DNA from 3 places in the Pseudonocardia sp. Ae505_Ps2 genome. Region 1 is predicted to be linked to each of the others. Evidence: predicted binding sites of a transcription regulator. Region 1 holds the regulator's gene; each other region holds the start of a gene.
The links. The regulator LexA, encoded in region 1, represses DNA repair genes until DNA is damaged. The targets are predictions, from matches to a motif close to CGAACACGTGTTCG.

Region 1 (3,271 bases):
CGCGCCCGGACTACGAGGTCGACCTCCTGCTGCCCTACACCGAGGGTGCGCTGGTCGCGCGGCTGCACGACGACGGCGAGATCCTCGCCGAGTCCCACACCGCCGACGGCACCCGGATCCGGGCGCGGGTGAAGCCGGAGCTGGGCACCGCGGTGCTGCCGTTCGCGGTGGCGGGCTCTGCCGTCCCGATCGGGACCGGCGCCGACCTGCCGGCGACGGCAGCGGGCCACTGAATGGGCGGCCGGGTGGGCGGCCGCGTCCGGGGGTCGTGGCCCGCCGCCTGACCATTGTCGTCTGCCTGACCACTGTCCTCTGCCTGGCCGGTGCGCTCACGGGTGCGGCCGCGCCGCCGCCCGGGGCGCACCCGGTCTGCACCGTCGACGATCCGCGGCTGGCGGAGCTGTCCGGGCTGGTCGCGCAGGGCCCGCCCGGCGGAGCCCCGCAGCGGTACCACGCGATCGTCGACGGCGGGGGGACCGCGCGGACGTTCACCCTGGACCCGTCCGGCTGCGCAGTCACCGGAACCCGGCAGGCCGACGTCCCGGTCACCGACGTCGAGGACCTCGGGCTCGGGCCGGGCGGGGATCTCTGGCTCGCCGACACCGGTGACAACGGGGCACAGCGTGGCTCGGTCCGGCTCGTCGTGCTGCCCCCGGCCGGGCCGCCACGCGTGTACGACCTGGACTATCCGGACGGTCCGCGCGACGTCGAGGCGCTGCTGGTCGGCGACGACGGCGTGCCCCTGCTGGTGGACAAGACCACCGGGGCCGCCGGGGTGTACCGACCCGACGCACCGCTGCGCGAGGGCGGGGGCCCGGTCCCGCTGCGTCGGGTGGCACAGGTCGTGCTGCCCTGGTCGGGCACCGGTGGCGGGCCGCTCGGGGCTGCCGGATCCCGCACGATCACCGGCGGCGGGGTCTCACCGACCGGGGCCGACGGCGGACGCGCCGCCGTGCTGCGGACCTACACCGACGCGTGGGTGTTCCCGCTGCCCGTCGGCGGACCGGCGACGGCCGACGTGCTGGTCGCGGCGCTGGGCGGGGCACCACTGCCGGTGCCGTTGCCGGACGAGGCCCAGGGCGAGGCGATCGCCCCGGACGGCCGGGGTGCATTGCACTCCGGCAGCGAGGCCCGGGGCCCGACCGCGGCGGCGATCACCGTCGTCCCGGGCGCGGTGCCCGCGGCGACCGGCCCACGGGCACCGGTCGTGGCCCAGCCCGCCGAGGTGCCGGAGTACCGCACGTACCCGTCGTGGCTGCCCGCCGCGGGCGGGGCGGCGGTGCTCGCGGTGCTGCTGGTGACCGGTGCCGTCGCGATGTCCCTGCACGGACGGCGCCGCCGGTCCCGCTGACCGCGGGAACCGGGCGCCGCCGAGGAGGTCAGAGGCGGCGCAGGACCGCCACGACGCGGCCGAGGATCGACGCGTCGTCACCCGGGATCGGGTCGTAGGCGTCGTTCGCCGGCATCAGCCAGATGTGCCCGTCCTTGCGGCGGAACGTCTTCACCGTCGCCTCGCCGTCGATCATCGCGGCCACGATCTCGCACTGCTCGGCCACCGGCTGCTGACGCACGACGACCCAGTCGCCGTCGGTGATCGCGGCGTCGACCATCGAGTCACCCTTGACGTTGAGCAGGAACAGCGTGCCCTCGCCGACGATCTCGCGCGGCAGCGGGAACACGTTCTGCACGGCCTGCTCGGCCAGGATCGGGCCACCGGCGGCGATGTCGCCGATGAGCGGCACGAACGCCGGCGCCGGCCGCGCGGAACGCAGCTCGGCGGTGTCGGCGTCGGAGTCCGACCCGTCGGTGCCGGCGATCTGCTCCGGGCTGCGGACGTCGACCGCGCGGGTGCGGTTCGGGTCGCGCCGGAGGAAGCCCTTGCGCTCCAGGGTCCGGAGCTGGTGGTGCACCGACGAGGTGGACGTGAGGCCTACCGCGTCACCGATCTCGCGGACGCTGGGCGGGTAGCCGTACCGGTCCACCCAGTCCCGGATGACGGCCAGGACCTTCTTCTGCCGCGGGGTCAGGCCGCGGGTGTCGGTCGCGGGGTCGGGGAACTCCCGGACCGTCGCGGATCCCCGGTCCGCGGCGGTGCCGGTCACGCCGGGACCACCGTGTCCGGTGTCGTCCGCTGCCATCGCATTCGCCTCCTCGGGGTACTTACGGCGACGACCCTAGCCGTCGCGGGCCCGTTCGCCAAACATGCGTTCGAAGTCGCCCGGGGCGTGTCGTGGATTCCGTCGGGCCGTGGTGGTAGAACATCGCACAGGCGTTCGATCGAACACCGGTTCGATCGGTCTGGTTCGATCGGATGCCGTCCGCGTCGCCGTCCGGCCGCGCGGGGCGACCGGCAGCGGGAACGGCAGTGGGGGTGGCGATCGTGGACGCAGCGGTCATCGGGGGTATGACGGTCATCGGACGGGCTCCGGTCGGCACCGCGGCCGGCGCGGTGCGGCCCGTGCCGACGCCGGGTCCCGTGCGCCGCGTGGTGGCGGCGGTGGGTGTCCTGCTGGCCTCGGCGGCCGCGGTCGTCGCGCTCGGGGTGGTCGCCGACGTCGCCGCCCACGGCCCGGCCGTGCCGCCCGCGGTCGGCGCGCCACGCTGAGAGCGTCTCCGGCACGTGCGGTGACCTGCGGAGACGCGGTTGTTGTCGGTGTCGGGTGCTACACCGCTCGTACGCCCGTTCGACCGGGCTCGGGGAAGGGCCGGTCGGGAGCGGGGGAGACGAGACCGCCCGGGGGACGGGCGGTCCGACGGCAGGAGGAACCATGCGAGAGCTCGACGAGCGGATCCGCGACCACGGCGCGGTCGGCTGCCTGACCGGTGCCCCCGCGCCCGGCACCCCCACCTCGCGCGCCCGGCGCGCCGCCCGGGAGCGGGTGCGGGCGGCGGAGGGTGTGGCCGGTCCGGCCGGTGCCGGCTCGTCGGCCGTCGCGCGCGCCGCGCACCGGTGGGCCGCCCACGGTGCACGGGAGCGCGCACTGACCGAGTCGGTCGCGCGGCACCCCGCCGCCCGTTCCGGGCGCGCCACGGCGTCCGGTGTCTCGGCAGCCGGTGTCTCGGTGCCTGGTGTCCCGGTGCCTGGTGTCCCGGTGCCTGGTGTCCCGGTGCCTGGTGTCCCGGTACCTGGTGTCCCGGTGCCTGGTGTCTCGGCGCCCGGTGTTCCGACGTCCGGTCCGACGGCGCCTGGTCCGACGGCTCACGGTCCGACGGCTCACGGGCGTGCGGCCCGGACCGCGGCACCGGTCGGTCCGGCGGTCCCGCGTGGCGT
Region 2 (3,271 bases), 1.7 Mb from region 1:
CTCGTCGACGGTGTGACCCTCGCCGAGGCCGGGCGCCTGTTGCACGCCCACCCCGGCCACCTGGTCCGCACCTTCTCGCGCCGCTTCGGGCTCCCGCCGCACCGCTACCTCGACGCCCGCCGCGTCGAGCGGGCGCGGTCGCTGCTGCTGGACGGGACGCCGCCGGCCGCGGCCGCCGCGGCGGTGGGGTTCCACGACCAGGCCCACCTGCACCGCCGGTTCGTGCGGCTGGTCGGTGTCACGCCCGGCCGCTACGCCCGCAGCGGCCCGGCGTGACGCCGAGGGTCACCAGCCCCGTGACCGCCACTCGGGGATGCTCGGCCGCTCCGCCCCGAGCGTCGAGTCGTCACTGTGGCCCGGGTAGAACCAGGTGTCGTCGTCGAGCCGGTCGAACACCCGCTCCTCGAGGTCACTGATCAGCTGCGCGTTGTCCTCCGCCGACCAGGTCTTGCCCGGCCCACCCGGGAACAGGCTGTCCCCGGTGAACAGGTGCGGCCGGTCCTCCCCGCGGTAGAGCAGCGCCACCGAGCCCGGCGTGTGCCCGCGCAGGTGGATGACCTCCAGCTCGATCTCACCGAAGGCGATCGTGTCGCCGTGCTCGACGAACTCGTCCATCGGGGCGGGGAGCTCCGGCGCGTCCAGCGGGTGGGCGATCAGCCGCGGCTCGAACATGCCCGCGATCGCGCCCAGCGCCTGCCAGTGGTCGGCGTGGCGGTGGGTGGTGACCAGGTGGCGCAGGTCCGGGCGCTCGTCCGCGGCGCCGATGAGGTCGGCGATGCGGGTCGGCTCGGCCGCCGCGTCGATCAGCAGCGCCTCGTTGCTCTGCTTGCACACGAGCAGGTAGGCGTTGTTGTCCATCTCGCCGACCGAGATCTTGCTGATGCTCAGCCGCTCCAGGTCGCGGCGGATGGCCGCGCCGCCCGGCTCGGTGTGACCGGTGTAGTTCTCCAGGACGTCCACGAGCGGGAGGGTAGCGGCCCGTCCCGACATCCCGCGGTGGGGAGAACCCGCCGGTCGCACGCACGGGGCCGCTGACGGATCGAACAGGCGTGCGAGTACCGTGCGCGGTGGACCGACCGGCGCGTACCGAGGTGCATCCACCGCGCCGGACCACCGCCGGGCCCCGCTCACCGGGTTCCTGTCGGGGGTCGCACCTAGCATCGACGGCGGACGAGGGGACGAACCTCACCGGCCACGGGTGCCCGGTCCGGGAATGTCCGTCAGCCCGCGGGCGTCACAACCGGGTCCGACCCGGACGGCACCGCCACCCCAGGAGGCGCGCAACGTGAGCGACCACAGCACCGACCGCCGCGACGCCGGCACCGCCCTGTCCCCGGGCGCGTCGCCGGTCCCGGAGGGGCCGAAGCTGGTCGTGCGCGGTGCGCGCGAGCACAACCTGCAGGGCATCGACATCGACCTGCCCCGCGACAGCATGATCGTCTTCACCGGGCTGTCCGGGTCCGGCAAGTCCAGCCTCGCGTTCGACACGATCTTCGCCGAGGGGCAGCGGCGCTACGTCGAGTCCCTCTCGGCGTACGCGCGCCAGTTCCTCGGGCAGATGGACAAGCCCGACGTGGACTTCATCGAGGGCCTGTCCCCGGCGGTCTCGATCGACCAGAAGTCGACCAACCGCAACCCGCGCTCGACGGTCGGCACGATCACCGAGATCCACGACTACCTGCGGCTGCTCTACGCGCGCGCCGGCATCCCGCACTGCCCGACCTGCGGCGAGCGGATCGAGAAGCAGACCCCGCAGCAGATCGTCGACCAGGTGCTGGAGATGGAGCAGGGCAGCCGCTTCCAGGTGCTCGCGCCGGTCGTGCGGACCCGTAAGGGCGAGTTCGTCGACCTGTTCGGGAACCTGCAGGCCCAGGGCTACTCCCGCGTCCTCGTCGACGGCACGGTCCACCCGCTGTCGGACCCGCCGAAGCTGAAGAAGCAGGAGAAGCACGACATCGCCGTCGTCGTCGACCGGCTCTCGGTGAAGGCGACGGCCAAGCAGCGGCTCACCGACTCGGTGGAGACCGCGCTGCGGCTGGCCGACGGCCTGGTCGTGCTGGACTTCGTGGACCTGCCCGACGACGACCCGCAGCGCGAGCGCCGCTTCTCCGAGAAGATGGCCTGCCCGAACGGGCACACCCTCGCCGTCGACGACCTCGAGCCCCGCACCTTCTCCTTCAACTCGCCCTACGGCGCCTGCCCGGCCTGCTCCGGCATCGGCATCAAGAAGGAGGTCGACCCGGAGCTGGTCGTCCCCGACCCGGACCTGTCCCTCGGCGACGGCGCCATCGCGCCCTGGTCGTCCGGACACAACGCGGACTACTTCGGCCGGCTGCTGTCCGGCCTGGCCACCGCGGTCGGGTTCCGGATGGACACCCCCTGGCGCAAGCTCCCCGCCGCCGCGCAGAAGGCGGTCCTGCACGGCAGCGACGACCAGGTCCACGTGCGCTACCGCAACCGCTACGGCCGCGAGCGCTCGTACTACGCCAACTTCGAGGGCGTGATGCCGTTCCTCGAGCGTCGCCTGGAGCAGACCGAGTCCGAGTCGCAGCGGGAGCGCTACGAGGGCTACATGCGCGACATCCCCTGCCCGGCGTGCAACGGCGCCCGGCTGCGTCCCGAGGTGCTGTCGGTGACCCTGCCGCACCGCGACCTGGGGGAGCGGTCGATCGCGCAGGTGTCGAACATGTCGGTGGCTGAGTGCTCACAGTTCCTGAACGGCATGGTGCTCGACGACCGGCAGGCGATGATCGCCGGTGCGGTGCTCAAGGAGGTGCAGGCCCGGCTGGGCTTCCTGCTCGACGTCGGGCTGGACTACCTGTCGCTGGACCGTGCCGCGGGCACGCTGTCCGGTGGCGAGGCGCAGCGGATCCGGCTGGCCACCCAGATCGGCTCCGGCCTGGTCGGGGTCCTCTACGTGCTCGACGAGCCGTCGATCGGGCTGCACCAGCGCGACAACCGGCGGCTGATCGACACGTTGACCCGGCTCAAGGAGCTGGGGAACACGCTGATCGTCGTCGAGCACGACGAGGACACCATCCGCGCCTCGGATTGGGCGGTGGACATCGGCCCCGGCGCCGGCGAGCACGGCGGCCGCGTCGTGCACTCGGGCACCATCGCCGACCTGGAGTCGCACGACACCTCGCTGACCGGCGCCTACCTGTCCGGGCGCAAGTCGATCCCGCTGCCCGAGCGCCGGGTGCTCGACCACGACCGCAGGCTGACCATCGTCGGCGCGCGGGAGCACAACCTGCGCGGCATCGACGTCGAC
Region 3 (3,271 bases), 730 kb from region 1:
CGGAGCGGAGCTGCCGGTCGTAGGCGGCGACCCGGTCGGGCAGGACGTAGTGGTCCGCGGAGCCGAGCAGCAGCAGGGTCGGTGGGAGCCCGGGGCGCACCTGCTCGGCGGGGGAGAGCAGCCGCAGCAGGCCCGGCGCCTGGTCGGCGGTGCCGCCGAACAGGGTGCGCTGTAGGTCGGGGTCGACCAGCGTCAGGTCGACGGGCGGGTAGTAGGCGACCACGCCGACCGGCGGCGGGCCGGGCGTCGGCGGTGGGGCGTCGGCCGGGCCGGTGCCGCCGTACGCGGCGGGTGCCTCGGAGCACGCCAGCGTCCCGTCGAGCAGTCCGGAGGTGACCGACAGCGCCAGCGTCGCCCCGGCGGACTGCCCGCCCAGGACCAGCCGCGCGGGGTCCAGACCCGCCTCGCCCGCGTGCGCGCGGACCCAGTCGACGGCGCACGCGACGTCGCGCTGCTGGTCGCGGCCGACGGGCTCGGGTGGCGGCAGCCGGTAGTCCACCGCGGCGACCGCCCAGCCGCGCTCGGCGAGCCACCGATTCAGCGCGGTGCGGTCGCTGCGGTCCCCTCTGGTCCACGACCCGCCGTGCACCCACACCATCGTCGGGTGCGGACCCGCGCCGGTCGGCAGGTAGAGGTCCAGCGTGCGGCCGGGGGCGAACTCCACCGACCGGTCGGGCTTCCCGTCGGGCTGGCCCAGCTCGGTCAGCGCCGCCGTCCAGTCCAGCGGGACGCCCTGCTCGGACGCGGCCCGGCCCTGCGCGGCCAGCACCGTGACCGACCCGACGACCGCCGCCAGGGCGAGCACCGCCGTCGCGACGCCGGTGAACCGTGCGCCCGCGGCCCGCGCGGCCAGCCCGAACAGGATCCCCAGCACCCCGGCGAGGGCGACGTGCAGCGGGTACGCCCCGGACAGGAACGACCCCGCGAGCCCGATCGCCGGGGTCTCGGGGCGGAACGTCCCCACCAGCACGACCAGCAGCAGCGCGGCCCACACCCACGCGAGGACCCGGAGGAACGACGTCACCTGCGCACCCTGTCATCCCGGGCGTCACCCCGGTCCGCCCGGCCCGGTCCGGACCCGCCGGTCCGGCGTGCCCGCCCGGACGGGACCGTCCCGACCGGTACGGTTCTCGAACGGCTGTGCGGTCCGAGGCGAGGGGGACGCGGTGCGGGTGCTCGGGGTCGACCCCGGACTGACGCGGTGCGGCATCGGCGTCGTCGAGGCCGGTGCGGGCCGGACCGTCGGGTTCGTCGACGTCGGCGTCGCCCGCAGTGAGCCGGCCCTGCCGCTGGAACGGCGGCTGCTCGCCGTCGCCGACGAGGTGGAGCGCTGGGTGGCCCGGCACCGACCCGACGTGATCGCCGTCGAGCGGGTGTTCAGCCAGAACAACGTCCGCACCGTGATGGGCACCGCGCAGGTCAGCGGCGTCGTCGCGCTCGTCGCGGCCCGGGCGGGGCTGCCGGTCGCCTTCCACACCCCCAGCGAGGTGAAGGCCGCCGTCACCGGGGAGGGCCGCGCGGGCAAGGCGCAGGTCACCGCGATGGTCACCCGGCTCCTCGGCCTGGACGCACCCCCGAAGCCCGCCGACGCCGCCGACGCGCTCGCGCTCGCCATCTGCCACTGCTGGCGCTCACCGATGATCGACCGGATGGCGCAGGCCCAGGCCCGCGCCGAGGAGCTGGCCGCGGTGCACCGTGCCCGGCTCGCCGAGGCCCAGCGCGAGCGCGGCGGCGCCCGGCCCGGTGCCGCCGAGCAGTGGGCCGCGGCCCGCGCGGCCGCCGACGCCCGCTCGACCGGCGGGTGGCGCGCGCGCTGATCCCTCTCGCCCGGTGGTGGCGTGGTGTCGCGTGCGGTCCGGTCGGTGCGGCCCGGTAGCGTCGGTGCTCGAACGGTCGTTCGTCGGAAGGGGACCTGTCAGTGATCCACTCGGTGCGCGGTCCGGTGCTGGAGATCGGGCTGGACCACGCGGTCATCGAGGTGGGTGGGGTCGGGCTCGCGGTGTACGCCACCCCCGCCACGCTGGGCGGGCTGCGTCGCGGGGACGAGGCCCGGCTGCCGACCACGTTGGTGGTGCGCGAGGACTCGCTGACCCTCTACGGGTTCGCCGACGCCGAGGAACGCGAGCTGTTCCTGCTGCTGCAGACGGTGTCCGGGATCGGGACGCGGCTCGCGCTCGCCACGATCGCGGTGCTGGAGCCGGACACGCTGCGCCGCGCGCTGGCCGACGGCGACCTGGCCGTGCTCACCCGCATCCCGGGCGTCGGGCGCAAGAGCGCCGAACGCCTGGTCGTGGAGCTGCGCGACAAGGTGACCGCGCCGGCCGCGGTGCCCGCGGGCGCCGTCGCGGCCGCACCGGCCCCGATGCTCGGGGTGCGCGACCAGGTCGTCGAGGCGCTGCTCGGGCTCGGCTTCACCCAGCGCCCGGCCGAGCAGGCCGTCGACGCGGTCCTGGCCCACGCCCCCGACACCGACGCCCGGGACCTGCTGCGCACCGCGCTGTCGAGCCTGGGCCGGTCGCGGTGACCGACCCCGACCCCTATGCCGGGGTCGACGGCCGGCTCGACGAGCGCGCCGTGGACGCCGGGGTCCAGCCGGGGGACACCGACGTCGAGGCGTCGCTGCGGCCCCGCTCGCTGGCCGAGTTCGTCGGCCAGCCCCGGGTCCGCGAGCAGCTGCAGCTGGTGCTGGAGGGCGCCCGTCGCCGCGGCGACCCGCCGGACCACATCCTGCTGTCCGGCCCGCCCGGGCTCGGCAAGACCAGCCTCGCCATGATCATCGCCCAGGAGATGGGGGCCGCGATCCGGCTGACCTCCGGCCCGGCGCTGGAGCGTGCCGGGGACCTCGCCGCGATGCTGTCCAACCTCGTGCCCGGCGACGTGCTGTTCATCGACGAGATCCACCGCACCGCCCGGCCCGCCGAGGAGATGCTCTACCTCGCGATGGAGGACTTCCGGGTCGACGTCGTCGTCGGCAAGGGCCCTGGTGCCACCTCGATCCCGCTGGAGGTCGCGCCGTTCACCCTGGTCGGGGCCACGACGCGGGCCGGCTCGCTGACCGGTCCGCTGCGCGACCGGTTCGGGTTCACCGGGCAGATGGAGTTCTACGACGTCCCCGAGCTGGAGCTCGTGCTCCGCCGTGCCGCCGGGATCCTCGGCATCGACCTGCGCCCCGACGGCGGGGCTGAGATCGCCGGTCGCTGCCGCGGCACCCCCCGGGTGGCGAACCGGCTGCTGCGCCGGGTCCGCGACTACGCCGAGGTCCGCGCGGACG

Region 2: the regulator LexA is predicted to act here: its motif matches at 1,041-1,054, upstream of uvrA (excinuclease ABC subunit UvrA).
Region 3: the regulator LexA is predicted to act here: its motif matches at 1,132-1,145, upstream of ruvC (crossover junction endodeoxyribonuclease RuvC).

What each region holds. Positions count from the first base shown of each region.
Region 1 covers NZ_MCIP01000001.1:5,797,392-5,800,662, reverse strand. Annotated here, with positions in the region: gene hflX (GTPase HflX) at 1-233, shown strand, start outside; gene Ae505Ps2_RS31465 (hypothetical protein) at 269-1,351, shown strand; gene lexA (transcriptional repressor LexA) at 1,380-2,138, opposite strand; gene Ae505Ps2_RS27010 (hypothetical protein) at 2,381-2,605, shown strand; gene Ae505Ps2_RS32205 (hypothetical protein) at 2,769-3,271, shown strand, end outside.
Region 2 covers NZ_MCIP01000001.1:4,144,212-4,147,482, forward strand. Annotated here, with positions in the region: gene Ae505Ps2_RS19770 (AraC family transcriptional regulator) at 1-276, shown strand, start outside; gene Ae505Ps2_RS19775 (MBL fold metallo-hydrolase) at 286-960, opposite strand; gene uvrA (excinuclease ABC subunit UvrA) at 1,328-3,271, shown strand, end outside.
Region 3 covers NZ_MCIP01000001.1:5,070,380-5,073,650, reverse strand. Annotated here, with positions in the region: gene Ae505Ps2_RS23740 (alpha/beta hydrolase) at 1-1,024, opposite strand, end outside; gene ruvC (crossover junction endodeoxyribonuclease RuvC) at 1,167-1,817, shown strand; gene ruvA (Holliday junction branch migration protein RuvA) at 1,919-2,524, shown strand; gene ruvB (Holliday junction branch migration DNA helicase RuvB) at 2,575-3,271, shown strand, end outside.